2 regions of the Streptomyces sp. NPDC006326 genome follow, and region 2 is predicted to be linked to the other one. Evidence: riboswitches for the same ligand, from Rfam matches in the RefSeq annotation. Region 2 holds a riboswitch; the other holds the start of a gene.

Region 1 (11,180 bases), on a different contig from region 2:
GGTGCGTCCCGTGCGGCACACTGGTGTAGACCAGTTGTGCAGGCGGTTCCTGCTGATCGTCATCATTCGGCAGAAGGCGCGCACGTGCTCGTGTAGATGGGCCAACCGTGGGCTACCGTGACAAAGCGGACCGCGCCGGTGGGTCGGTTCTCGGAGAACTCAGGGAGAAACACATGGCCACCAAGGCTGAGAAGATCGTCGCAGGGCTCGGCGGCATCGACAACATCGAAGAAGTCGAAGGCTGCATCACCCGCCTGCGCACCGAGGTCGTCAACCCCGACCTGGTCGACGAGGCCGCCCTGAAGGCCGCCGGAGCCCACGGCGTCGTCAAGATGGGCACCGCCGTCCAGGTCGTCATCGGCACCGACGCCGACCCCATCGCCGCCGACATCGAAGACATGATGTGACCTGATCTGACCTGATCTGACCTGAGCACACGCGGGACCACCCACACCCGCGCCCGGACCCCGTCCCGCACACCCGCACCCGGACGGGGTCTTCGCGTTCCCCCGTCCTCGCCTCCCCGCGCACCGACTAGGCTCGGAACATGTCTCGCATCGACGGCCGCACGCCCGAACAGCTCCGCCCGGTCACCATCGAACGCGGATGGAGCAAGCACGCAGAGGGCTCCGTCCTCATCGCCTTCGGCGACACCAAGGTCTTCTGCACCGCCTCCTTCACCGAAGGCGTCCCCCGCTGGCGCAAGGGCAGCGGCGAAGGCTGGGTCACCTCCGAGTACTCGATGCTCCCCCGCTCCACCAACACCCGCGGCGACCGCGAATCCGTACGCGGCAAGATCGGCGGCCGCACCCACGAGATCTCCCGCCTCATCGGCCGCTCCCTGCGCGCCGTCATCGACTACAAGGCCCTCGGCGAGAACACCATCGTCCTGGACTGCGACGTCCTCCAGGCCGACGGCGGCACCCGCACCGCCGCCATCACCGGCGCCTACGTCGCCCTCGCCGACGCCGTCGCCTGGGGCCAGCGGAAGAAGCTGATCAAGGCCGGCCGCAAGCCGCTCACCGGCACCGTCGCCGCCGTCAGCGTCGGCATCGTCGACGGCGTCCCCCTCCTCGACCTCTGCTACGAGGAAGACGTCCGCGCCGAGACCGACATGAACGTCGTCTGCACCGGCGACGGCCGCTTCGTCGAGGTCCAGGGCACCGCCGAAGGCGAGCCCTTCGACCGCAAGGAACTCAACGCCCTCCTCGACCTCGCCGCCGGCGGCTGCGCCGACCTGGAGGCCATCCAGCGCGGAGCGCTGCAGCTGTAGCAACCGCGGCGGGCGCCACGGCGTCTCCGCAGACACGGGCGCACGGCGTCACAGCCGTGCGCCCGTCCACGTACCCGCAAACCTTCCGGGGGGACCCGAATGAAGCTCCGCATAGCCGCCGTGGCCGTGGCGGCCGTCCTGACCGTCCCGGCCCTCACCTCCTGCGACGCGATCTCCACGGCGATGGACTGCGCGAACACGGCGGTGGCCATCACGAACGGCGTGAACGACCTCCAGCAGGCGGTCTCGAACGCGGGCAACAGCCCGCAGGACGCCCAGAACGCGCTGAACCAGATCGAGACGAACCTCAAGAAGATCGGCGACCAGACGGACAACACCGATCTCGGCAAGGCCATCGACTCGATGAACACGGCCGTCAAGAACGTCCGCACGTCGATCGACAGCGGCAACCCCACCCCCGACGTCACCCCCGTCGCGGACGCGGCGAAGGAACTGTCGAAGGTCTGCACCCCGGGCTGAGCGCCGAGCCGGGCGCAGGCGGGCCGGGGCGAGCCGGGGCGAGCACCGGGCGCAGCGAGCCGACCGGAATAATGGAGCCCATGACCAGCAGCCGCCGCCTGATCCTCGCGACCCGCAACGCGGGCAAAGTCTCCGAACTCCGCGCCATCCTGTCCGACGCCGGCCTGCCGTACGAGCTGGTCGGCGCGGACGCGTACCCCGAGATCCCGGACGTCAAGGAAACGGGCATCACCTTCGCCGAGAACGCCCTCCTCAAGGCCCACGCCCTGGCCCGAGCCACCGGCCTGCCGGCCATCGCCGACGACTCCGGCCTGTGCGTGGACGTCCTGAACGGCGCCCCCGGCATCTTCTCGGCCCGCTGGGCCGGCACCCACGGCGACGACAAGGCGAACCTGGAGCTCCTGCTGGCCCAGCTCTCGGACATCGACGACGTCCACCGCGGCGCCCACTTCGCGTGCGCGGCGGCCCTGGCCCTCCCGGACGGCACCGAACGCGTGGTCGAGGGCCGCCTCCCCGGCACCCTCCGCCACACCCCGACGGGCACGGGCGGCTTCGGCTACGACCCGATCCTCCAGCCGGAGGGCGACACCCGCACCTGCGCGGAACTGACCCCGGCGGAGAAGAACGCCATCTCCCACCGCGGCAAGGCCTTCCGCGCGCTGGTCCCGTTCATCCGGGCCCTGGTGGACTGAGGGCCCGATGCCCCGGCTCACGCCGAAGGCCCCGCACGCGGCTGCGTACGGGGCCTTCGGTATGCGTGTGCGGTTGGGGGGACTCGAACCCCCACGGGTTTTACCCCACTGGGACCTAAACCCAGCGTGACTGCCAATTCCACCACAACCGCGACATCCCGCCCAAATCGGACATTGAGTCAGGCTGGGCTTCGCTCAGTCTACGGGGCGGAGGCCGGGGAGGCGAAGGACTCGGGGCGGCGCCTGCGGCACCACGTGTCCGTCGGGCTGTGGCAGTTGGGGCACGGATATCGGAGGTCAGCCGCGCGCGGTTCGTGCGGGGCGACCGTCGGGGAGCAGCGTGAGCGTGTCCGGTGCCACGGGTCGCGGCGCGCGAGCGGGTGTCCTGCCCCAGGCGCGTCGCGTGAAGTGGGAGGTTTCGGGTCCGAGTTGTGCCACCCTGCGGCGCACGCGGCGGTGGTTCGTTCGCGGAAGGTCGTGGAGGCGGCTGCTGCCGACGCGAACGGGTCACCCATGGCGCTCCTCCGTCCTGTGGACATGCGTGCAGTCCTCGCATGGAGTCACGGGTCGATGGTCGAGCGGCTGAGGGGGAGTTCGTCCGATGAACGGAACAGCCCGCACCGGTTGGTGCGGGCCGTTTCGGGGTGGGCCGGGTGGTGGGGTCAGATGCCCAGGTCTTTGATGATCTTGGCTACGTGGCCGGTGGCCTTGACGTTGTAGAGGGCGCGTTCGACCTTGCCCTCCTCGTCCACGATGACCGTCGAGCGGATGACCCCGGTCACCGTCTTGCCGTACAGCTTCTTCTCGCCGTAGGCACCGTAGGCCTCCAGGACCTTCTTCTCCGGGTCGCCGACCAGGGTGACCTTCAGGTGCTCCTGTTCGCGGAACTTCGCCAGCTTCTCCGGCTTGTCCGGGGAGACGCCGATGACGTCGTAGCCGGCCTGGGCCAGCACGGCCAGGTTGTCCGTGAAGTCGCAGGCCTGCTTCGTGCAGCCCGGCGTCAGGGCGGCGGGGTAGAAGTACACGATCACCTTGCGGCCCTTGTGGTCGGCGAGCGAGATCTCGTTGCCGTCCGCGTCGGGCAGGGTGAAGGCAGGGGCGCTGTCGCCCGGCTGGAGTCGCTCACTCATCGCTGGTCTCCTCGGGAGGGGATCGATACGCCACGAGACTAAGCTGACAGACTGTGCATGGCGGAACACGCCCCCCATGACCACCACCCACGACGACGGAGGCAGCGCGGTGTCGGAAGCCAGGACCCCCGCACAGATCGAGGCGGACATCATCCGCCGCCGTGACCAGCTCGCCGAGACGCTCGACGAGATCGGGGTGCGGATGCACCCCAAGACGATCATCGGGGATGCGAAGGCCAGGGTCGCCTCCACGGTCGACCACACCGCCGGGCGGGCCATCGTCGCCGTGAACCGCCTCGTCACGGACGTGAAGGACGGTTTCCGGCACGAGGACGGCGCCCCGCGCCCCGAGCGGATCGTGCCGGTCGCGCTGGTGGCGGTGGGTCTCGTGGGGCTGATCGTGCTGTCGGCGCGGCGCAAGCGCTGATGACCCTGCGGCGTAGGGGCGCGGTGGGGGCGGGTAGGTTCGGGGCGTGAGCGAGAACACCAACACCACCACCCACGACAAGCTGCCCATCCGCATGCTGCACGACCGTGTGCTCGTGAAGTCCGACACGCCCGAGGGCGAGCGGCGCTCGGGCGGCGGCATCCTGATCCCGGCGACCGCTGCCGTGGGCAAGCGGCTGGCCTGGGCCGAGGTGGTCGCGGTCGGGCAGAACGTGCGCAGTGTGGAGCCGGGCGACCGGGTGCTGTACGACCCCGAGGACCGGGCCGAGGTCGAGGTCCGCGGGGCGACGTACGTGCTGATGCGCGAGCGGGATCTGCACGCCGTGGCCGCGGAGCGGCTGGAGGGGTCCGTGGACTCCACCGGGCTGTACCTCTGACCTGCTCTGACCTGACCGGCTGTATCTGCGCGGAGAGGGGTCGGTGACGTCTGTCACCGGTCCCTTTCTTCGTGTTTTGCTACGGTGGTGGGACCCCGACGAGACGCGCCGTACCGGGTGGCCGTGGCTGGACGACAAGACGACGCACCCCGTTCCGCTCTCGTTCCGGAGGTGCCTGTCATGGCCTGGGTTCTTCTTCTCGTCGCAGGACTGCTCGAAGTCGGCTGGTCGATCGGTATGAAGTTCACCGAGGGGTTCACGCGGCTGTGGCCGAGCGTGTTCACCGGTGCGGGCATCGTCGCGAGCATGGTGTTGCTGTCGTACGCGGCCAAGACGCTGCCCATCGGTACCGCGTACGGCGTGTGGGTGGGCATCGGTGCGGTGGGGGCGGCGGTGCTCGGTATGGCGGTGCTGGGTGAGCCGGTCACGGCCGCCCGGATCTTCTTCATCTGTCTGCTGTTGGTGGCCGTGGTGGGGCTGAAGGCCACGGCCGGTCACTGACCGGTCCCCTCCGTGCGGGGTGCGGGCTCATTCCAGGAACTCGGCCGGGGGGCGGGAGCGGCGGCCGCCGGTGCCGCCTGCGCCGGCGCCGCCGAGGGCGCCGGCGGTGGTTCCGGAGCCGGTGCCGGCCGTGGTGCCGGCCGTGGTGCCGCCGGTCCTTCCGGCGGTGGTGCCCGTGTCGGTGCCGCCTCCGGGGGTTTCGCCCCCGGTGGTCTGCCCCTCCTCGTCCTCGCCGCCTTCGGTCTGGCCCTCCTCGTCCTGCCCGTCCGCCGGCGGGCTGGGCCGGCCGGGGCGGTGGGGCCGGCCCGGCGGGGACGGCGGCGCCGGCGGGAGCGGGGTGCTGCCCGGCGGCTGCTCGGGGTTGTTCGGGGTGAACGGCGGCGGGGAGGGGGCCGCCCCCGGCTGGAGTTCGAGGTCGAAGTCGACGGGGTCGGTGCCTTCGAGGGCCGTCTTCGTGTACTGGGCCCAGATCCGGGCCGGGTAGCCGCCGCCTCCGATGCGGGCTTCGCCGAGTGCGTCGTAGAGGGACTCCAGGGTGCCGGTGTCGGGGTCCTGGCCCATCATGGCGACGACGGTGACCAGGTCGGGGGTGTAGGCGGCGAACCAGGCCGAGCGGTCCAGTTCGCCGGTGCCGGTCTTGCCCGCGGCCGGGCGGCCCGCCGCCAGGGCGGCCGTACCGGTGCCGTTGTCGACGACGCTGACCAGCATGGAGGTGGTGGTGTCGGCGGCTTCGCGGCTGACGGCCTGGCGGGGGGTCCGGTCGGGCAGGTGGAGGTCCTCGCCGTCCTTGCTGATCTTTTCCAGGAAGGTGTACGGGGTGTAGCGGCCGTGGTCGGCGAGGGTCGCGTACGCCTGGGTCATGTCGAGGACGCTGGCCTGCATGGTGCCGAGCGCCATGGCGGGGCCGGTGACGAAGTTCGGGGTGTTCTCGGGGATGCCGAGGGCGACGGCGGTTTCCTTGACCTTGGCGGTGCCGACGTCGACGACCATCTGGGCGAAGACGGTGTTGACGGAGAGGTCGGTGGCGGTGTTGACGGTGATGTCCCCGTACGACTGCCGGCCTTCGTTCTCGGGGGCGTACGGGGTGCGGGTGCCGACGACGCGGCGTTTGTTGTCGCCGTTGTAGAGGGTGTTGGGGGTGATCCGACGGCCGTCCTGGGTGCGGGATTTGTTCTCCACGGCGGCCGCGAAGACGAACGGTTTGAAGGTGGAGGCCACCTGGTAGTCGTGCCGGGTGGCGTTGTTGACGTACTGCTTGGTGTAGTCGAAGCCGCCGTAGAGGGCGACGACCTTGCCGGTGGCCGGGTCGATGGAGACGCCGCCGGCGCGTACGAAGCGGTCGGTCTTGTGCGTCTCGGGGTCGAGTTTGTCGGCCATCTTGTCGTCGACCGCCTCGACGAAGGCGTTCTGGCGGCGTCTGTCGATGGTGGTGGTGATGCGGTAGCCGCCTTCGGCGAGGGTGGTCTCGTCGAGGATCTTGCGTTCGGTGATGTGGTCCTTGATGGCTTCGACGAGGTAGCCGCGCTGCCCGGACAGGCCCGCGGCCGGGCGTACCTTGCCGGGTTCGGGGAAGGTGGTGGCGGCGCGTTCGGGCGCGGAAAGCCACTGCTTCTTGACCATCCCGTCGAGTACGTAGTTCCAGCGGGCGAGGGCGCGTTCGCGGCTCTGGGGGTGGGAGACGACGTCGAAGGCGCTGGGGGAGTTGAGGAGGGTGGCGAGGTAGGCGCCTTCGGCGGTGGTGAGTTTTCCGGCGTCCTTGCCGTAGTAGGCCTGGGCGGCGGCCTGGATGCCGTAGGCGTTGCGGCCGAAGTAGCTGGTGTTGAGGTAGCCCTCAAGAATGTACTGCTTCGATTTTTCGCGTCCGAGTTTGATGGCGATGAAGAACTCTTTGACCTTGCGTTTGATCGTCTGTTCCTGGCCCAGGTAGTAGTTCTTGACGTACTGCTGGGTGATGGTCGAGCCGGACTGTTTGCCCTTGCCGGAGAGGGTGTTCCAGGCGGCGCGGACCATGGCCTTGGGATCGACGGCGCGTTCGGAGTAGAAGTCCCGGTCTTCCGCGGCCAGTACGGCTTCCTGCACGGTGCGGGGGACCTGCGAGAGGGGGACGTTGACCCGGTCGACTTCACCGTCGCGGGCGAGTTCGGTGCCGTCGGAGTAGAGGTACAGGTTGGACTGCGCGGTCGCCGCGGAGTTGGCGGGCGGGATGTCGACCAGCAGGTAGCCCGCGACGAGGGCGCCGCAGACGAGCAGGAGGAGCAGCAGGAAGGCGCCGAGGAGCATGCGCCAGGTGGGGAAGAAGCGGCGCCGGCCGGTCCGCCGGCGTCGGGCGGGCGGTCCGTCCGGGCCGGCCGGCCGGTCGGGGGTGTCCGGGTCACGAGGCGTCCAGCCAGGTGGTGGTGACTGGTCGCTCATCGTCCAAGGCTCCTCGGCGCCGTGCGGAACATCCACGTCTGTACCCCAAGGTGTCTACCTGATGGCCGCCCATTACGCGCCGGACGGGCGTAATTCGGTCGCGTGGATCGCCCCTCCGCACTAAGCTCGCGCGCTTTGGCCCTCGTAGGAACGATCCGGGAAACGGAGGGATACGGTGCGCCGGAGAACGCTTCGGGCAGCCGCGCAGCAGGGCCGCCTCTATCTGGCCGTCGCCGTCGGTGGTTTCCGGCGCTACGCCGCCTATGGGACCGCGACGGCCGCAGGTGTGTTCACGAACACGGTCTTCGGCTTCATCCTCGCGTACACGTACGTCGCCCTGTGGGACGAGCGCCCCGGGCTGGGCGGCTACGACCAGGCCGAGGCCCTGACCTTCGTATGGGTGAGCCAGTCGCTGCTCGCCGCGGGCGCGCTGATCGGCGGTGGTTTCCAGGAGGAGTTGCAGGAGCGCATCCGCACGGGGGACGTCGCCGTGGACCTGTACCGGCCCGTCGACCTCCAACTGTGGTGGCTCGCGGCGGACCTCGGGCGGTCCGCCTTCCAGCTGGTGGGCCGCGGAGTGGTGCCGTTGCTGGCCGGGGCACTGGCGTTCCGGCTGGCGCTGCCCGCCGATCCGGTGCGCTGGCTGCTGTTCCTGGTGTCCTTCCTGCTCGGGCTCGCGGTGAGCTTCGCGGTGCGCTACCTGCTGGCGCTGGCCGCGTTCTGGCTGATGGACGGAACGGGGGTCAACATGATGGCCAACGTCGTCACGATCTTCTTCTCCGGTGTGCTGCTGCCGCTGACGGTGTTCCCGGGGGCTTTCGGGGAGTTCGTGCGGGTGCTGCCGTGGGCGGCGATGCTGCAGGTGCCGCTGGACGTGTTGATGGGCACGTACGCCGAGGGCGGGCCGGCGGGGGTGGTGCGGGCGCTGGGGTTCCAGGCCGGGTGGGCGCTCGTCCTGCTGGGCCTGGGGCGGCTGGTGCAGTCGGCCGCGACCCGGAAGGTGGTGGTCCAGGGTGGCTGAGGCCGAGGCGGGGGTGCAGGCGGGGGCCGGGGAGATGGCCCCGGGGCTCGGGCCGGGGAGGCCGGCGGGGCCGCTCCTGGTGCCCGAACGCAGCCGTGTCGTGGAGGGGTTGCGCGGCTACGGGCTCATCGTCGCGATGTGGATCCGCGCGACGATGACCTACCGGACGTCCTTCTTCCTGTCCACGGCGGGGAACGCGGCGTTGACGCTGCTCGACTTCGTCGCGATCTTCATCATGTTCTCGCACGTGGACGTCCTGGGCGGTTTCACGCTGCCCGAGACGGCCCTGCTCTACGGTTCCTCCTCGGCCTCGCTGGGCCTGGCCGACCTGCTGCTCGGCAACACCTTCCGGGTCGGGCTCCGGGTGCGGGACGGCTCGCTGGACACCATGCTGGTGCGCCCGGTGCCCGTCCTGGCCCAGATCGCGGCGGACCGTTTCGCCCTGCGCCGGATCGGGCGCACCGGGCAGGGGCTGGTGGTGCTGGGCTGGGCGTTGTCGGCGCTCGACGTCGACTGGACGGTGGGGAAGGTGCTGCTGGTGCCCGTGATGGTCATCGCCGGGGCGGGGATCTTCAGTGCGGTGATGGTGGCGGGGGCGGCGTTCCAGTTCGTGGCCGGTGACGCGGCGGAGGTGCAGAACTCCTTCACGGCCGGGGGCAACACGATGCTCCAGTACCCGCCGACGGTGTTCGGGAAGGAGCTGGTGCGCGCGGTCACCTTCATCGTGCCGCTGGCGTTCGTCAACTGGCTGCCCGCACTGCACCTGCTGGGGCGGCCCGATCCGCTGGGGCTGCCGGGCTGGGTGGCGTACCTGAGCCCGCTGGTCGCCCTCGCGGTGTTCGTGCCCGCCTCGTTGGCGTGGCGGGCGGGTCTTCGTATGTACCGGAGCACGGGGAGCTGAGCCGTTGTGGGCAGGGATGCGCTGATCTCGCTGGACGGGGTCGAGAAGGTTTTCGAGGTACGCCGCCGTGTGGGGCTGGTACGCCGGGAGAAACGGCAGGTCAGGGCCGTGGACGGGATCAGCTTCGAGGTGGCGCGGGGCGAGGTGGTCGGCTACATCGGGCCCAATGGTGCCGGGAAGTCGACCACGGTGAAGATGCTGACCGGGATCCTGACGCCGAGCGGTGGCCGGCTGCGGGTCGCGGGCATCGACCCGGCGCGTGAGCGGATGCGGCTGGCGCACCGGATCGGGGTCGTGTTCGGGCAGCGCACCACGCTGTGGTGGGACCTGCCGCTGAAGGACTCGTACGGGCTGATGCGCCGGATGTACCGGATCCCGCGGGCGAGGTTCCGGGAGAACCTGGAGCGCTGCGTGGACCGGCTGGACCTGGGGGAGCTGCTCGACGTGCCGGTACGGCAGCTGTCGCTGGGGCAGCGGATGCGCGGGGACATCGCGGCGGCGCTGCTGCACGACCCGGACGTGCTGTACCTGGACGAGCCGACGATCGGGCTCGACGTGGTGAGCAAGGCGAAGGTACGGGGTTTCCTGCGGCAGTTGAACGCGGAACTCGGGACGACGGTGCTGCTCACCACCCATGACCTCCAGGACATCGAGCAGTTGTGTGAACGGGTGATGGTGATCGACCACGGGCGGTTGATGTACGACGGCACGGTGGACGGCCTGCACGGGGCGGGGACGGTGGGGGAGAGCGAACGCACGTTGGTGCTGGACCTGGAACGCGAGCTTGCGCCGATCCGTGTGGCGGGGGCGCGGGTGGTGAAGGTGGAGGGGCCGCGCCAGTGGCTGGCCTTCCCGGCGGGCGCCCCGGCGGCGCCGCTGGTGGCGGAGGTGGCGGCGCGGTACCCGCTGCTGGACCTGTCGATCCGGGAACCGGACATCGAGGACGTGATCGCGCGGATGTACGCGGGCCGGGGCTGAGGGGATTGCCCTCCGGGGGTGGGGAGAAATCAGGGTCGGGACCGGGGTCCGGGCCGGGGTCAAGTCCTACAACTCCCGTGCCCGGCTGCATAGGCTGGTCGGCATGACTGACGAACGGCCGGAGAAGCCGTTGCCGGAGCTGAGGGCGTCGGACGCCGACCGCGAACGGGTGGTGGAGCGTCTGCGGGACGCCGTCGCCGAAGGCCGGCTCGACATGGAGGAGTTCGAGGAGCGGCTGGAGGCGGCGTACACGTCGCGCACCTACGCGGAGCTGGAACCGCTGACCCGCGACCTGCCGGCGGCGGGGACCGCTCCGGCCGGGGCGCCGTCGCCGGTGGCGGGAGCGGGGGCGGGCGCGTGGGCGGGTACGGGTACGGGGACCGGGGCGGAGGTCTGGCGGGACCGGATCGGCGGCGGGGGCGTCCCGGGGGCCTCCGCGACGGCGGTCGCGGTCATGTCCGGTTTCCAGCGCAAGGGCGGGTGGACGGTGCCCGCCCGTTTCAACGCGGTGGCCTTCTGGGGCGGCGGTGAGCTGGACCTGCGGGAGGCGCGGTTCGCGGAACGCGAGGTGGTGATCAACTGTGTCGCGATCATGGGCGGCATCGAGATCACGGTGCCGCCGGGGGTGGAGGTCGACGTCCGTGGCTTCGGCTTCATGGGCGCCTTCGACCAGCGGGAATCCCAGGGCCCGACGAGCCCGGGCGCCCCGCGCGTGGTGGTGACGGGCTTCGCCTTCTGGGGCGGGGTGGAGGTCCGGGTCAAGGCCCCGAAGCCGGCGAAGTCCCCGAAGTCCCCGAAGCGCCTGGGGGGCGGCCCGGACCTGCGCAAGGAGCTGTAGGGGGCGGGGCTGCCGGGTAGGCGGGCCGCGGGGGCTTCGGAGCGGCCGGGTGGGGCGCCGGTGGGGGAGGGGCCGTGGCCGGTCCGGGCGCGCTGTGGCCGTAGGCCCCCGTACTCATCAGGGGAAGCGA
Region 2 (11,180 bases):
GTCCGAGGGCGAGCGGGTAGCCGTAGCCCCAGCCGAGCTCGGGCATGTGCTCGAAGTTCATCCCGTAGACGCCGGCGACCATGGTGGGGATCGCGAAGATCGCGGCCCAGGCCGAAATGCGCCGCATGTCGTCGTTCTGCCAGGTCCCCACCCGCGCTTGCTGTGCGTCCAGAACCGAGTTCAGCAGCTCGTCCAGGGAACGGACCTCGGTGTCGGTGCGGTTCAGGTGATCCGCGACGTCGCGGAAGTAAGGCAGCACCTTCGGCGGGTGGCCGTGCCCCTCCTGGGCCGGGCCGGTCAGGATTCCTTGCAGGACAGGCACGAGGGGCTGCACCGCGTCACGGAACTCCCGTACCTCGCGTTTGAGGGAGTAGATCGCCTCGGTGTGGTCCACGCGGGAGGTGGAGAAGACGCAGTCCTCCAGCTGGGTGAGCGCGGCCCGCACCTTGTCCGCCGAGTCGCTGTAGGCGTCCACGACCACGTCGAGGACGGCGTGCAGGACGGACAGCGGGCCGAAACGCAGCATGCCGGGGTCGGCTGCAAGGCGGCGGGCGGCTTCTGCTGCCGGGTCGACCGGGCCGTGCCGCACGGTGAGCACGTACCGGGGTCCGACGAAAACCATCAGTTCCCCGGTCTCCACGGCGGTGTCCGCGTCGACGTACCAGAGCGTCTTGAGGGCCACGGCCAGCACATTGCCGAAGCGCTCGCGCTTCGGGCGCTGCCGTGCCTGGACCGCGTCCTCGACCGCAAGGGGATGCAGGCCCAGCTCGTCTGCCAACTGGACCAGCTCCGCCTCGGCCGGATCGACCAGACGCACCCACCCGAACTCCCCTTCACCGAGTTCCCGCAGCCGCTTGAGCACCAGCCGGCAGGCTTCGTCCTCCAGCCCGCACTCCACGACCTCCGACCGGCCGGACCGTTCCTCGTACATCACGCATTCCATCTCACGCGCATGCTTCACCATGCCGTTTTCATGCATCACCGGCCGCTTCCCAGGGCTCCGAGCACCCGAGGGGCACGACCCGGCGCCGGCCTCATGCCGGGCGGATGGCCGCGGTCAGCCGGTCGATCCTCGCGCGAACCTCGGCGAGCTTGTCCGACTTCGAGGGCGGGAACCAGGCGGTGGGGTGGAACTCGCCTGGTCCTGAGACACCGGCCGGCGGAGGGTGACCGGCAGTCCGTGTACCAGTGCCCGGCCAACGGCAGCCGCACCGCGGGGTCCTCCTGGTGGCCGCGCGGGGCGAGCAGCGGCGGCTCCCGGGCTGGTGGAGACGATCGAGCGCCACCGGGGGAAGCCCGGTCTCCAGTACCTCGACCACCAGGGGGAGGTCGTCCCCTGGTAGAGGCACCCCCACCACAGGCGGGTCACAGCCGCCAGTACGTACCCGCGCTGGCATCGACGTGCACCACGTGCCGGCCGACCCGCACCACGTGGTGGTCCGGGCCGATCCACGAACCGCCGGCCCCGTCGGCGCCGGGCAGTGGGGTCCAGATCTCCAGGAAAGTGCTGCCGTCCGGGTTGGTGCCCCGCTCGACGAGGTCCGCACCCTCCCACCGGAAGGTGCCCGCGTCCTCGCCGGGCTCGCCCGTGAGGTGGTGGAAGTGCACCTGGGAGCCGTCGAAGGACGTCGTACCGGCGAAGCCCCGGCTGTCGGCGTAGTACGGCCCGGCCTGCAGCCACACCACCTCGCGGTCTTCGAGAAGGGGTCCGCCGTTCCGGCTGATCCCGCGCCGCAGCCACGCGCCGTGGCCGGGAACCGGGACACCGGGACCGCCCGGGAAGCGGCCCGCACCCGGCTCAGGCACGGTCATCGACGGCCGGGTCGTCCACGGCCAGGAGGGTGAGCGGTACGTTGCCGCGCACCGCCTGGGAGTAGGGGCAGACCGCGTCCGCCCGGTGCAGCAGGGGCTGGAGGTCCGCTGCCCGCCACCCCGGGAGGCTGACCGTGAGGGTCACGGCGAGGCCGTAGCCCGCAGGCGTGTCCGTGGTGCCGAGCTGCACTTCACAGGCCACGCGCGCGGCCGAGGCATCCGCCCCGAACTCGGCGGCGACCTCCGCGAGCGCAGAGGTGAAGCAGGCGGCGAAACCCGCAGCGAACAGCTGCTCGGGGTTGGTGGTGCCCGGCACCTTCTTGCGCGGCGGGGCGAGACGGACCTCCAGCCGCCCGTCGTCCGTGCGGACGGATCCGGTACGGCCCCCGGCGGCATGCGCGGTGGTCCGGTACAGGCTGCGGGTGAGTGGCACGGTCATGGGTTCGGCCCATCTTGCTCGACGAGGACGCTGCCCGGGTGCGGACAGCGGCGGCGCTGCTCGTGCAGCACCTGCGCGTCGTCGTGCGTAACCGGGTACGGCGCATCTCGTCCGGGGCCGGGATCCGGCCGCCGGACAATCTAGCAACGGGGCACGGCCGGCCGGGACCGGACCGGCGGTGACCTTCCTCACCCGCCGTCGGCCGCGCCGCGGTCAGGGGCCACGGGCCGGTGCCGGCTGCGGTACGCCCCGGGAGCCATGCCCTCCCACCGGGTGAAGGCACGGACCAGGGCCGTGGCGCCGCTCAGGCCGACGAGGGGGGCGACCCGGTCCAACGGCAGGGCCGTGGTCTCCAGCAGCCGCCTGGCCCGGCTGTGACGGGCGGTGTCGAGGAGCGCCCGCCACGACGTGCCCTCCGCGTGCAGGGCCCTGCGCAGGCTGCGGACGCCGAGGTTGAGTTCCGCGGCAGGGCCCTCCGGGCCCGCGTCCGCGAGGGCGGCGCTTTCCAGCCACTGCCGCACGCGCCCGGTGACGGTTGCGGCCTCGGACAGCTGGTGCAGGAGCCGGTCGGCGTAGGCCCGGTGCAGGGCGTTGAGCGTCGGATCGTGGAGGGGGCGGCGCCTGTCGAGGTCTTCGTTGGCGACCGTGATCGCGTTCTCCGGGGCGTCGAAGCCGACGGGACAGCCGAGGACGCGGGCGTACGGTTCTGCCGAGCCCGCACGGGGATGGGCGAACGACACGGCCAGGGGCGCCCAGTCGTCGCCGGCGATCCAGCGGGCGGCCCGCACCATGCTGCTGATGACCGCCTCCACCTGCTGGGGGTGCATGGCCGCCGGGTCGACGGTCGGCCGGTAGCAGACCCGGCTGACGCCGCTGCTGCGGTGCAGGGTCACCGTGCCCGCCTGGCTCACCAGGGGGTGGTAGCGCTCGGCCGCCCGCGCGGCGTCCGAGAGGCTGGCGCAGGTGAGCACGAGGTGGCCCAGGACGTGCAGACCCTCCGGCCGGATGCGGTCGCCCACGAGGAGCCCGGTGTGCGGTCCGGCGTCCCGGGAGCCGAGCACTGTCTCCCACAGGGCGCGCATCTCGCCGAACTCCAGCCGGTCGGTAGGGGAGGTCCAGGAACCGGAGCCGCCGACGCCCTCCGTCGTGGCGCTCAGGACGGCGAGGGCGTAGTACGCGGTGACGGTGGGCGGCTCGATGGCGGACACGGCCGCCAGTCAATGCGGGTGCACCCCCCTCGTCAACACCGTCACGCGCCGGCGGGCGCCCGGAGGGCCGGTCCGGGGAGTCAACGGATTGGCCGCGGGAGTGAATGACGGACCGTTGGGCGGCTGCTTAAGGTCGGCCGTCGGACACCGAGGGGGCCGGGGACCGGAGGACCGGGGGATCCAGGGGCCGGGGACCGGGGGACCGGGGCCCGCGGAGCGCGGGGGAGGCCTCCTGCCCCTGTCGCTGTCCCGATGGCCCGCTGCCCCGATCAGCACCGCTCAGAGGAGTACGCCGTGATTCTCTTCCTGCTCCCCGCAGGCGACTACGACCCGACCGAGGCGGCGGTGCCCTGGGCCGCACTGCGGGACGCCGGCTTCGAGGTGCGGTTCGCCACCCCCGGCGGGAAGGTCGCGCTCGCCGACCGCCGGCTCACGGACCTCGGCTTCTCCTGGCTGTCTCCCTGGCTGATGACCCGCCGCGCCGAGCTCGCCGCCTACCGCCGCCTCACCGAGGACCCCTGGTTCCTCGCCCCCTCCTCGTACGCGGACGTCGACCCGGCCGAGGTCACCGGCCTCTTCGTACCCGGCGGCCATGCCGCGGGCATGCGGACGCTGCTTGAGGACGCCACCGCCCAGCGGCTGTTCGCCCGGGTCTTCATCCGCGGGCTGCCGGTGGGGGCCGTCTGCCACGGCGTGCTGCTCGCCGCCCGCGCCAAGGACCCCGCCACGGGGCGCTCGGTCCTGCACGGGCGGCGGACGACGGCTCTGACGTCCCTGCTGGAGCTGACCGGATGGAACCTCACCCGCCTCTGGCTGGGGCGCTACTACCGTACGTACCGCACCACCGTGCAGGCGGAGGTCACCGCGGCCCTCGCCGATCCGAGCCACTTCCTCACCGGCCCGCCGCTGCCGATCCGCGACTCCGCCGCCCGTCCCGGCCGCGGCTTCACCGTCAGGGACGGCAACTACGTCTCCGCACGGTGGCCCGGCGACTGCCACCGCCTGGCGGCGGAGTACGTGGCCCTGGTCCGCGCCCACGAGACGGGAGCGGTGCACCGGACGGGGTGAGCCCGGCCGGTCCGCGGTGCGGATACGGGGCTGTGGTGGCGGCACTTGACGAACGGCGCGTGCCGCCTCACGCGACAGCCCGGCATCCGACCGGCGTATCACCAGGCATGCCGGCCGCGGCGGTGGGTACGACCCCTCCAGTGCGGGCCGTCGTGGCAGCGGCCCGAAGAACGAGAGTGTGGGAAGTGATTCGAAAACTGCAGGCAGTTGCGCTGGACTGCGCCGATCCGGTACGGCTCGCGGAGTTCTACGCGGCTCTGCTCGGCGGCCGCGTGGTCGCGGACCCGGACGATCCCGACTGGGTCGAAGTGCACGGGTTCGAGGGGACCCCGCTGGCCTGCCAGCGCGTGGACGGCTACCAGCCGCCCCAATGGCCCGGCAAAGAGCGCCCCCAGCAGCTCCACCTCGACTTCGACGTCGACGACCTCGACGGGGAGGAGAGCCGGGCGCTGTCCCTCGGCGCGACCGTGCTGGAGCGGACGGACCAGCTCCGCCCGGACGCCAACTGGCGGGTGTACGCGGACCCCGCCGGCCATCCTTTCTGCCTCTGCGTCCACTGAGTCACCATGCGGAGGGGTTCCCCGTACCGGGCTCCCGCGGCCCGGTGCGGCGGTACTGGACGACATCGCCGCCAACGGCTACCCGGCGCCGGAGACCGGCATGCTGTGGGAGACCGCCCGCGACGCCCACCTCGCCCGGCTGGCGGACGAGCGGGCCAGTGTGACTATGCAGACGAGATCGGCAACCACACCTGGGGATGGGAGCTCGACCCCACGTTCTGGATCGGAGCTCGCCCCCACGTTCTGACGGCTGGGGTACGGCAGGACGCCACGCGACCTCGACGCGCCGTCTTGCCGTACCCGCCGCCCGCGCCGCGTCGTCAGGCCGGCTGGTCCGGGGCGGAGGCGGTGATCACGGAGAAGGCGCCGCCCTGTGGGTCGGCGAGCACGGCCATGCGGCCGGCCGCCATGTCGAAGGCCGGGGCGAGGACGGTGCCGCCGGCGCGGACGGCGGCCGCCTGGAGGTCGTCGACGTCGTCCGCGTGGAAGTACGGCTGCCAGTGCGGGGGCACGCCCGGCGGCAGCTTGCTCAGGTCCATCATTCCGCCCACCGCGCGGTCGTCGACCTTGAACTCGATGTAGCCCTCGGCGCCGGGCATGTGGGAGCGGGCCGTGGTGACGGGCAGGATGGCGGAGTAGAACGCGGCCGCCGCCGGGAGGTCGCCGGTGGTCAGCTCGTTCCAGATCAGTGCGCCGTGCTCGTTGACGATGCCCGCGCCGTCGAAGGTGCCGGGCTGCCACAGGCCGACGACGGCACCGGTCGGGTCGGCGATCACGGCCATCCGGCCGAGGTCCATGACGTCCATCGGGCCCATCATGACCGTGCCGTGCGCGTCGGTGACGGCCTTGATCGTGGAGTCCAGGCTGTCCGTGGACAGGTAGGTGGTCCACGCCGTCGGTGGCAGCGGGTCGGGGACCGTTCCGTCCGGGTTCATCGCCTTCATGATTCCCGCGACGGGCTTGCCCTTGAGCGTGCAGACGGCGTACCCGCCCTGCTCGGCGGGGCCGATCTCGCCCTGCCAGCCGAAGAGGTCGCAGTAGAAGTCGATGGCCGCCTGCTGGTCGGGGACCATCAGGTCGACCCAGCACGGGGTGCCGGGCTTGTAGGGGCCGTTCATGTCGGGCACGGATGCCTCCGGGATACCGCTCGGGGGAAGGACGGGGCGTCCCCTACCCGCGCCACACGCCCGGAATCGGGCCGAGCGGGTGAGTTCCGCGTGGGGGCAGGAGGCCGGCAGAACACCGCTGCGCCCGACCTCGGGGCGCATCACCGGCCGCTGCGACGTGGGCTTCGAGGACGACTCCCACCCGGGGCGGCGCAGCGCAAAACCCTTCGACACCACACCGACCGGCTGGCAGGCTGCGTTCATGACCTACGGAATCGAGTCCCACTTCACCCGGTGAGCGCCCAGGAAGAGCGCAACGCGCTCACTCCGCCGCCTGCTCTGTACGACCACGCCCTGCGCCTGCTGCGCGAGTCCCCTGACGGAGTCCCGCCCCATCGCGGTTACTCACTACGCCCGCGCCGGAAAACCGCAGCGGGCGAGGACCCGCTCCCTTGGGAAGAGGCGCAAAGCGCCATCCGGGAAGCACTCAGCCCGCTCCCGGACGACGCTGCCACCCTGCACCGCCGCTTCGAACAAGTCGGCTTGCACGGCCGCCACGCGCGTTTGGTCCAGTCCGCCGTCACCGGACTGTCCCTGCCGGCCGAGCAGTGGGGCGCGGCCCGCGCCCTGGGACGGCAACTGATCCGGACCGGTACGACCGTGCCCGCCGTCACCGCCGGCCTGGCCCTGCTGATCCGCCTCGGAGAGCCCGAGGACGTCCCCGCTCTCTCCGTGCTGGGCCAGTTCCGGGAGTTCGCCGGCCCAGCGGTCAACGCGCTCGACATCCTCGATCCGCGAGCTGCCGCCGTCCTCTGGCTCGCGCTCCATGCGGGCCGCGGCGAACTTCAGCCCCTCGCCCATGCCCTGTGGACGGGCAACCGGCAGGCTGTGCGCTCGGAGCTCATCGCCTTCCCCACCTCGCCCCGCTTCCTCGACAGCGCGACGGCCCGCCGGATCGCGGAGGCTCCCCGGCTGCCCGATCTGCTGGACCAAGCCCCCTCCGACACCGACCTGCTCGCTCGCGCGGGAAGGCTGCTCGTCCGGATGGGGTGCTCACCCGACGATCCGACCGACCTCCTCGACTACCGCGACGCGCCCCGCCTCTACGAAACCGTCGTCACGCGCTCCGGCCTGCTGCCGGCCACCCTCGGCAACGCCGCGTTGCTGCTGTCGCTCGCCCTGGACCTGAGCAGCGGCACCGCCGTCCTGCTGGACTGGCCGCCGGGACGGCGCGAGGCACTGCTGGACTCGCTGGGGCAGCTGCTGGCCGAACCCCGATGGGCGCGAGCCGGTGCCACCGCGAGCGAGGCGGATGAGCGGCGACGGGCCGACTGGATCCGCCGCACCGGACGACAGCCCTTCGAACGCCCGGGGACGCCCGGCAGGTTCCGCGTCGAGGTGGTGGCCGGCGACCCCGCCGACCGGGAACCCGTCGAGGCACGCGTACTCATCGACGGCCGCCCCGTGGTCCCGGCAGTGTTCGGTCGCGGGCGCACCAACAGCCCCGAGTACCTGCTGGACGAGGGTCGGCTGCGGGCCGGGGCGGAGCCGCGCGAGGTGCAGCTCGCGGAGGCCTACTGCACCGAGGGGTGCTGCGGCGCGCTCTACGTCACCATCCGGCGGGAGGCGGACCAGGTGGTGTGGGAGAACTGGCGGCGGTCCATGTCGGGCTCCCGAGACGCCGCCGCCGAGCTCCCCGCCCACCGGTTCGAGGCCTCCGCCTATGACCGTGAGGTCGCCAGGGCGGAGACAGACGGCTCCTGGTCCTGGCGCGCTCGCACCGTCGCCCGCCTGATCAAGGCCGGGCTGACCGGGGAACCGGATCTCCTGGGCCGATGGGACGCAAGCCGGGGCTGGACCACGACGGACTTCGACGACCCCGACACCGCCTTGGTGGTCTTCTCGTACCTGCCAGGGCCGGCGTCCGGCAAACCGGAACGGGCCGACAGCCCCCTCCAGTTCCGCTGGGACATCCCCGACGACGGCACCCCGCCCGAGGCACAGGCCGCCGCCGCCTTGCGCCGGCTGGCCGAAGAGGACCCGAAGACCTACGCACGGGTATGCGGCGGCAGCCGCGAGCGCGCGGAGGAACTCGGCTTCCCCTGGCCGGACGGCACCTGACCGACCGGCCTCGTCTCACTTCGTGTTCCGTTGAGGAGCGCCAGGCCCGTGGGCAACCGCTTCAGAGGCTGGTGAGGGCCTGGGGCGACAGTGTCTTGATCATGGTGTTGGTCCAGCGCATCTGGCGCAGGGTCTGCGGGTGGCACGCGGTGGCCAGCGCCACGAGCCGCTCGTCTCTGGCTGCCTGGGCCGCCTGCGCGAGCATCTCCCAGTACAGCGAGTTCCCGGCGGCCGCCAAGTGCAGCGAGCGCAGGTCGCGCAGGAGCAGCAGGGCGGGCTCGGGCCGGTGGCCGAGCATCTCGGCGGTCTTCTCCCGTACGGCGGCGAGCAGTCCCTCGCCCGGCCGTTCGCCCTCGTCGGCCCGCAGGTCGAGCCCGTGCTGACGGGCAGCCTCCGCGATGCGGTCCACGTGTTCGTCGGACCAGCGGGCGAGATCGGTGGCGACGTGGTGGATCTCGTGTTCGGTGCGGTGGCGGTCCGCCACCGCGACGAGCTCCTTGGCCAGATGGCCCTCGCCGTGGTGGAGCGCGCGCAGGATGAGGGTGAAGCCGCTCATGGGCGTTCCTCCGTGGTCCGGGCCCGTGGTCCACCCGTAGTGGCAGGGATGCCGTCCGGTGCGGACGGTGCGGACGCCGTGGTGGTCGGAGCGGGGGCCGGGGTGCCGTCGCCGCCGGCGACGCGCTCGATCCGGGCGGCGGCCGTCTTGTACAGGGGCTGCTTGGACACCGGGTCCCAGTCCGTGACCGTCGTCTCGTTCGCGGCGCGGGCTTCGGCTTCCGAGGCGGGGCGATGGCCTCCCGGGGTGTCCCAGTAGCCGTAGTGGAAGGGTACGAAGACGAGTCCGTCGCGGATCCCGGTGATCCGTACACGGGCTTGCAACGTCCCCCGCGCGGTGGTGATCCGGGCCAGGTCGCCCTCCTGGATGTCCCGCGCGGCTGCCTCGGCCGGGCTCAGCTCGGCCCACACGTCGGGAGCCGCCGCATCGAGTTGCGGAGCCCGCCCCGTTTTCGTCCGCGTGTGGAAGTGGTAGAGCGTGCGGCCGGTGGTCAGCTGGAGGGGGTATTCCTCGCTGCTGTCCTCGTGCGGAGGGAGGTATTCGGCGGCTTTGACGACGGCCTTGCCGTCGGGGTTGAGGGACCGGTATTCCACTGCTTCGACGGAGGCTCCGGTGACCAGGTCCTTGCCGTAGCTCTCGCAGACGTCCGGATGCGCCCAGCTGATGCCCTCGGTGTAGAGGCGCTCGGTGCCCTCGGGGGCGTCCTCGGTGCAGGGCCACTGGATGCCGCTGCCGCCGCGCAGCTTGTCGTACGTCAGGCCCGTGTAGTCGCAGGGGCGCCCGGCACTGCAGCGCTTCCACGCCTCGAAGGCCTGCTCCGGGGTGTGCCAGCTGACCAGCGGCCCGCCGTCGCGGTTGCGGAAGTCCATGCGCCGTGCGTAGTCCAGGAAGACGTCCAGGTCGGAGCGTGCCGACCCGGGAGGGTCGACGGCCTTCTCCGACAGGTGCACCGTGCGGTCGGCGTTGGTGAACGTACCCGTCTTCTCGCCCCAGGTCGCCGCGGGCAGGACCACGTCGGCCAGCTGCGCGGTCTCGGTGAGGAAGATGTCCTGCACGACGGTGAACAGCCGCTCCTGGCCCAAGATGGCGCGGATGCGGGACAGTTCCGGCAGGGAGACGGCCGGATTGGTGCCGCTGACCCACAGCATCCGCACGGAACCCTGTTCGGCGTAGCGGAAGATCTGCATCGCCGGGGTCGGCGGGGCGTAGTGGGGGATCGCCGACGGCTCGACGTTCCAGACCCGGGCCAGATCGGCGACGTGCTGGTCGTTCTGCCAGTTCCGGAAACCCGGCAGGTCACCGTTGGCGCCGGTCTCGCGGGTGTTCTGGGCGGTGGGCTGGCCGTTCATCTGCAGGACTCCGCAGCCGGGCCGCCCCAGCATCCCGCGGATGAGGTGCAGGTTGTTGACCTGGACGGCGGCCGCCGTCGCCTGATGCGACTGGTAGAACCCTTGCAGCACCGTGGACAGCAGCCGTTCCGCCCCGCCCAGCAGCTCAGCGGCCTCGGTGATGGCCGACGCGGGCACGTCGCAGATGGCCGAGGCCCATGCAGGAGTGCACTCCGCGACCTGCCTGCTCAGCTCATCGAAGCCGACCGTGTGCGACTCCACGAAGCCGCTGTCGACCCGGTCGCGACGGATGACCTCGTGCAACAGCGCGTTGAGCAGTGCGACGTTGGTTCCCACGCGTGGTGCCAGGTGCACATCGGCACGCCGGGCCACCACGGTGGGGCGGGGGTCCACGCACACCAGCCGCGGCGGGTCCTCCCCTTCCAGCCGGTCCAGCACCCGCATCCACAGCACCGGCTGAGTCTCGGCCATGTTGTGTCCGAAGAGCGCGATCGTGTCCGCGTGGTCGACGTCCGTGTACGAGCCGGGCTGGCCGTCGCAGCCGAACGACTCCTTCAGGGCCTCCGCCGCAGTGGAGGTGCACAGGCGGGTGTTGCCGTCGAGATGGTTGGTGCCGATCCCGGCGCGGGCCAGGACGGCGAGGGTGTAGTACTCCTCCAGGAACAGCTGTCCGGTGGTGTAGAAGCCGATGGCCCCGGGGCCGTGCGCGCTGAGCAGCTCGCGGGAACGGTCCACGATCCGGTTCATGGCCGTGTCCCAGTCGCACTCGACCAGGCGGCCGCCCTCGCGGACCAGCGGGCTGCGCAGCCGGTCGGTGGCATGGTTGGCCTGCCAGCCGAACAGGTCCTTCGGACCGAGGCGGCCACGGTTCACCCGGTCCTCGGCCCGCCCGCGGACCCCGACGATCCGGCCCGCCCTGACCGCGATGTCCATCGCGTCGCCGTTCGAGTGGAGCACCGAA

What was found. Region 2 has a riboswitch for guanidine ahead of ABZ128_RS13260 (Ohr family peroxiredoxin). Riboswitches for the same ligand answer to the same signal wherever they lie in the genome.
Positions count from the first base shown of each region.
Region 1: it holds a riboswitch for guanidine, as region 2 does, so the genes downstream of both, ABZ128_RS08235 (multidrug efflux SMR transporter) here and ABZ128_RS13260 (Ohr family peroxiredoxin) in region 2, are expected to answer to the same signal.

Region 1 covers NZ_JBEXRC010000007.1:114,357-125,536, reverse strand. Annotated here, with positions in the region: gene ABZ128_RS08275 (PTS glucose/sucrose transporter subunit IIB) at 108-407, shown strand; gene rph (ribonuclease PH) at 548-1,273, shown strand; gene ABZ128_RS08265 (hypothetical protein) at 1,373-1,753, shown strand; gene rdgB (RdgB/HAM1 family non-canonical purine NTP pyrophosphatase) at 1,834-2,445, shown strand; tRNA gene ABZ128_RS08255 (tRNA-Leu) at 2,514-2,597, opposite strand; gene bcp (thioredoxin-dependent thiol peroxidase) at 3,108-3,575, opposite strand; gene ABZ128_RS08245 (DUF3618 domain-containing protein) at 3,685-4,002, shown strand; gene ABZ128_RS08240 (co-chaperone GroES) at 4,049-4,399, shown strand; guanidine-III (ykkC-III) riboswitch at 4,473-4,548, shown strand; gene ABZ128_RS08235 (multidrug efflux SMR transporter) at 4,580-4,900, shown strand; gene ABZ128_RS08230 (transglycosylase domain-containing protein) at 4,928-7,312, opposite strand; gene ABZ128_RS08225 (ABC-2 family transporter protein) at 7,488-8,333, shown strand; gene ABZ128_RS08220 (ABC transporter permease) at 8,368-9,234, shown strand; gene ABZ128_RS08215 (ATP-binding cassette domain-containing protein) at 9,241-10,212, shown strand; gene ABZ128_RS08210 (DUF1707 domain-containing protein) at 10,316-11,050, shown strand.
Region 2 covers NZ_JBEXRC010000013.1:62,956-74,135, forward strand. Annotated here, with positions in the region: gene ABZ128_RS13250 (magnesium and cobalt transport protein CorA) at 1-964, opposite strand, end outside; gene ABZ128_RS13255 (hypothetical protein) at 1,366-1,812, opposite strand; gene ABZ128_RS13260 (Ohr family peroxiredoxin) at 1,799-2,251, opposite strand; guanidine-III (ykkC-III) riboswitch at 2,324-2,386, opposite strand; gene ABZ128_RS13265 (AraC family transcriptional regulator) at 2,440-3,459, opposite strand; gene ABZ128_RS13270 (type 1 glutamine amidotransferase domain-containing protein) at 3,754-4,527, shown strand; gene ABZ128_RS13275 (VOC family protein) at 4,713-5,087, shown strand; gene ABZ128_RS13280 (VOC family protein) at 5,408-6,205, opposite strand; gene ABZ128_RS13285 (hypothetical protein) at 6,294-6,491, shown strand; gene ABZ128_RS13290 (hypothetical protein) at 6,737-8,314, shown strand; gene ABZ128_RS13295 (hypothetical protein) at 8,376-8,870, opposite strand; gene ABZ128_RS13300 (nitrate reductase) at 8,867-11,180, opposite strand, start outside.